DNA from 2 places in the Kitasatospora sp. CB02891 genome. Region 2 is predicted to be linked to the other one. Evidence: riboswitches for the same ligand, from Rfam matches in the RefSeq annotation. Region 2 holds a riboswitch; the other holds the start of a gene.

Region 1 (2,180 bases), on a different contig from region 2:
CTCGGTGCGGGCCAGCAGCTTGATCGCCTCGACCACCTGGGCGTCGGTGACGTCCTCGACGGCGCCGCCGGTGCGGCGGGCGATGTCGAGCACGTAGGGGCCGTCGGCCGGGTTGCCGATCGCCAGCGACTTGGCGATGGTGTCCGGCTTGACCGGCTTGATCACGTCGCGGCCGGCCTTGAAGGCGGCGGAGACCGGGGAGCAGCCCTCGGCCTGGGCGCCGAAGATCTTGTACGGGCGGTCCTCGACCAGGCCGAGCTTGATCAGCTCCTGCAGGCCCTTGTCGATCTTGGTGAGCTGGGAGCCGGAGGCGATCGGGATGACGATCTGCTCGGGCAGCCGCCAGCCGAGCTGCTCGCAGATCTCGAACGCCAGGGTCTTGGAGCCCTCGCCGTAGTACGGACGCAGGTTGACGTTGACGAAGCCCCAGCCCTCGCCGGCCGGGTCGCCGATCAGCTCCGAGCAGAACCGGTTCACGTCGTCGTAGTTGCCGTCGATGCCGACCAGCTCGCCGCCGTACACCCCGGCCATCACGACCTTGCCCTGCTCCAGGTCGTGCGGGATGAACACGCAGGACTTGAAGCCGGCCCGGGCCGCGGCGGCGCCCACCGCGCCCGCCAGGTTGCCGGTGGACGAGCAGGACAGCGTGGTGAAGTCGAAGGCGCGGGCGGCCTCGATCGCGCAGGCCACCACCCGGTCCTTGAACGAGTGGGTGGGGTTGCCGGAGTCGTCCTTGATGTGCAGCTGCGCGGTGAAGCCCAGCTCGCGGCCCAGGTTGTCGGCCTTCACCAGCGGGGTCCAGCCCGGGTTCAGGTTCGGCTTGTCCGCGACGTCGGCGGGGACGGGCAGCAGCGGGGCGTAGCGCCAGACGGACGCCGGCCCGGCCTCGATCCGCTTGCGCAGCTCCTCGGCGTCGTAGCCGGCGTAGTCGTAGGCGATCTCCAGCGGGCCGAAGCACTCCAGGCAGGCGAAGCTCGGGCCGAGCGGGAAGCGGGTGCCGCACTCGCGACAGGACAGCGCGGTGGCCGGACCGAGGTCGACGGCGGCAGGTGCGGGGGTGTCAACAGCCATGGTGGCGAGGCCCTTTCTCCTCATCTTCCCCGGGACGCGGTCGCGCCCGGGCCGGAATTGGCACCTGTCCCGCCGGGCCTGCAAGGCCGCGCGGGAGGGTTGCCGGGACTTCAACGGGCCGTTCCCTCAGTCCCTCTGGATGAGCAATGTGAAGTTGTGGTCGTACGCTGCGAACGACCCCGACGTGCGAAGGTCCGGGCGCAGTACGAAGACTGTAACCGAAGGCCCGTGCCGTCCAACCCCACCGTCCGAAAACCGAGACGGACCGAGACAGGGAGCGAGATCTTGCCCGAGCAGCCCGAGCCCGGGGTCCTGCCGGAAGTGGCCGACTGGCTGCGCCGCCGGTCCTGGGCGGCCGCCGACCGACCGCTCGACCGGCTGCTCGCCGCCAAGCGCGCCGCCGGGCCGGCCGGCACCGTCAGCGTGGTGCTGCCCGCCCTGGACGAGGAGCCGACCGTCGGCGAGATCGTCACCCTGATCCGCACCGAACTGATGGAACGCGTCCCGCTGGTCGACGAACTGCTGGTGGTCGACTCCGGCTCGGTCGACGGCACCGCCGCCGCGGCGGCCGCCGCCGGCGCCCGGGTGGTCCACCGGGACGCCATCCTGCCCCGGCTGCCCGCCGCCCCCGGCAAGGGCGAGGTGCTGTGGCGCTCGCTGCTCGCCAGCAGCGGCGCGATCGTCTGCTACATCGACGCCGACCTGCGCGAATTCGACCCGGCGTTCGTCTCCGGCATCGTCGGCCCGCTGCTCACCGACCCCGCCGTGCACCTGGTCAAGGCGATGTACGACCGCCCGTTCGAGGCCGACGGGGCCGTCGTCCCGGCCGGCGGCGGCCGGGTCACCGAACTGGTCGCCCGCCCGCTGCTCAACCTGCACTGGCCGCAGCTGGCCGGCTTCGTCCAGCCGCTCGGCGGCGAGTACGCGGCCCGCCGCGGCCTGCTGGAGCGACTGCCCTTCCCGACCGGCTACGGCGTCGAACTCGGCCTGCTGGTCGACGCGTTGGAACTGGTCGGGCTGGACGCGCTGGCCCAGGTCGACGTCGGCGTCCGGCACCACCGCCACCAGGACGGCCAGGCCCTCGGCCGGATGGCCGCCACCATCTACCG
Region 2 (2,180 bases):
CATCAACCTCGACCTGTCCGCCGCCCGGGTCGCGGCGGTGGCCGAGGAGGTCGGACTGACCTTCTGCTTCGCCGCCAAGTTCCACCCTTCGATGCGGCACACGGCGCAGGCCCGCGCCGAACTCGCCGTCCCGACGGTCTTCAACATCCTCGGCCCGCTCACCAACCCGGCCCGGGTCGGCGCCCACGCGGTCGGCTGCTTCGACACCCGGCTGGCCGGACTGATCGCCGGCGTGCTCGCCCGGCGCGGCGGACAGGGACTGGTGTTCCGGGGTGACGACGGACTCGACGAGCTGACGATCACCACCACGTCCCACGTCTGGGTGATCCGGGACGGCCGGGTGACGGAGACCCGGTTCGACCCGCGGGACGTCGGCATCGAGCTGGTCGGGATCGAGGCGCTGCGCGGCGCCGACGCGGAGTTCAACGCGGCGGTCGCCCGGCGGGTGCTCAACGGGGAGCGCGGGGCGGTGCGGGACGCGGTGCTGCTCAACAGCGCCGCCGCGCTGGTGGCGCTGGAGCTGACGGACGCGCCGCTGGGCGAGCAGCTCGCGGCGGCGATGGTGCGGACGGCGGCGGCGATCGATTCCGGGGCGGCGGGGGAGCTGCTGAAGCGGTGGGCCGACGCGACCCAGTGAGCTTCAAGGGTCCGCCCGGGGAGGGGAGTTGCTCCTCCCCGGGCGGACCTTGCCGTTGGTGGGCGGCTGTCTGCGCCCCAGGCGGGGCGGGGGCGCGGGTGACGAGGTTTCAGGAGTGTGTCCAGGTGGCGGACGGGGGTTGAGCGCGAGGGGCTCTCGTGTAAGGTCTTTCGCAGGTCATGAGTGGCAGCGACAAGCCCCAGCTTGCTGTCCGGCAACCCTCCGTCCGTGGCGGGGTGCCCTGGGTGAGGACCGGGCTGCGCGGCGATCCGTCCGCACGGCAAGCGCGGACTTCCGGTCGATGCACCCCGGGGTCCTTACCCCGTGGAGGAGTGCATCCATGTCCGTGATCGCCGAAATCTGTGAGCCGCTGGCCGTCCTGGGCCAGGAGGTCGAGGTGCCGTTGGCGTCCGGCGAGAAGGTCGGGTACGCGGCGCTGGACTACGCGGCGAGTGCGCCGGCGCTGGCCCGGGTGTGGGAGGACGTGGCGGCGTACGCGCCGTACTACGGGTCCGTGCACCGGGGGGCCGGGTACCTGTCGCAGCTGTCGACGGACCTGTTCGAGCAGAGCCGACGGACCGTCGCGGAGTTCCTGGAGCTGCGGGACGGCGACCAGGTGGTGTTCACCCGGGCGACCACCGATTCGCTGAACCTGCTGGCCGGGGCGGTGCCGGTCGGGACCGAGGTGTTCGCGTTCGAGACCGAGCACCACGCCTCGCTGCTGCCGTGGCGGCGCGAGGGCCTGACGGTGCGTTACCTGCGGGCGCCGCGTTCGCACGGTGAGGCGGTGGCCGCGCTGGAGGAGGCGCTGCTGGGGGCGGCCGAGGGGCCGAAGCTGTTCTGCGTGACCGGGGCGTCGAACGTCACCGGTGAGCTGTGGCCGGTGAAGGAGCTGACTGCGGTCGCGCACCGGTACGGCGCCCGGGTGGTGCTGGACGCGGCCCAGCTGGCGCCCCACCACCGGGTGTCGGTGCGGGAGTTGGACGTCGACTGGATCGCGTTCTCCGGGCACAAGCTGTACGCGCCGTTCGGCGCCGGCGTGCTGGCCGGCCGGGCGGACTGGCTGGACGCGGCGGAGCCGTACCTGGCCGGCGGCGGGGCGAGCCGGACGGTGGCCCGGGAGCTGGACGGCTCGGTGGCGGTGGAGTGGCACACCGGCCCGGCCCGGCACGAGGCCGGTTCGCCGAACGTGATCGGCGCGTACGCGATCGCCTCGGCCTGCCGGGCGCTCACCGAGGCCGGCTTCGACGCGCTGGAGGCCCGGGAGCGGGCGCTGGTCGCGAAGTTGACGGAGGGGCTGGCGGCGATCCCCGAGGTGCGGGTGCTGAGCCTGTTCGGCGAGGACGCGGACCGGGTCGGCGTGGTGTCGTTCGTGGTGCGCGGCTGGAACAGCTCGCACTTCTCGGCCGCGCTGTCCGCCGAGTACGGCATCGGCGTGCGGGACGGGCTGTTCTGCGCGCACCCGCTGGTGCGGACGCTGCTCGGCGGGGAGGACGCGGCGCCGGGCGAGTGCGGGGCGCCCGAGCCGTCGCTGCCGGGGGAG

Evidence for each region. Region 2 has a riboswitch for S-adenosylmethionine ahead of CG736_RS10890 (aminotransferase class V-fold PLP-dependent enzyme). Riboswitches for the same ligand answer to the same signal wherever they lie in the genome.
Region 1: another riboswitch for S-adenosylmethionine. It lies ahead of thrC (threonine synthase); the one in region 2 lies ahead of CG736_RS10890 (aminotransferase class V-fold PLP-dependent enzyme).

What each region holds. Positions count from the first base shown of each region.
Region 1 is NZ_NNBO01000008.1:281,543-283,722, forward strand. It holds gene thrC (threonine synthase) at 1-1,071, opposite strand, end outside; SAM riboswitch class I at 1,089-1,217, opposite strand; gene CG736_RS20110 (glucosyl-3-phosphoglycerate synthase) at 1,357-2,180, shown strand, end outside.
Region 2 is NZ_NNBO01000003.1:474,128-476,307, forward strand. It holds gene trpD (anthranilate phosphoribosyltransferase) at 1-637, shown strand, start outside; SAM riboswitch class IV at 813-930, shown strand; gene CG736_RS10890 (aminotransferase class V-fold PLP-dependent enzyme) at 978-2,180, shown strand, end outside.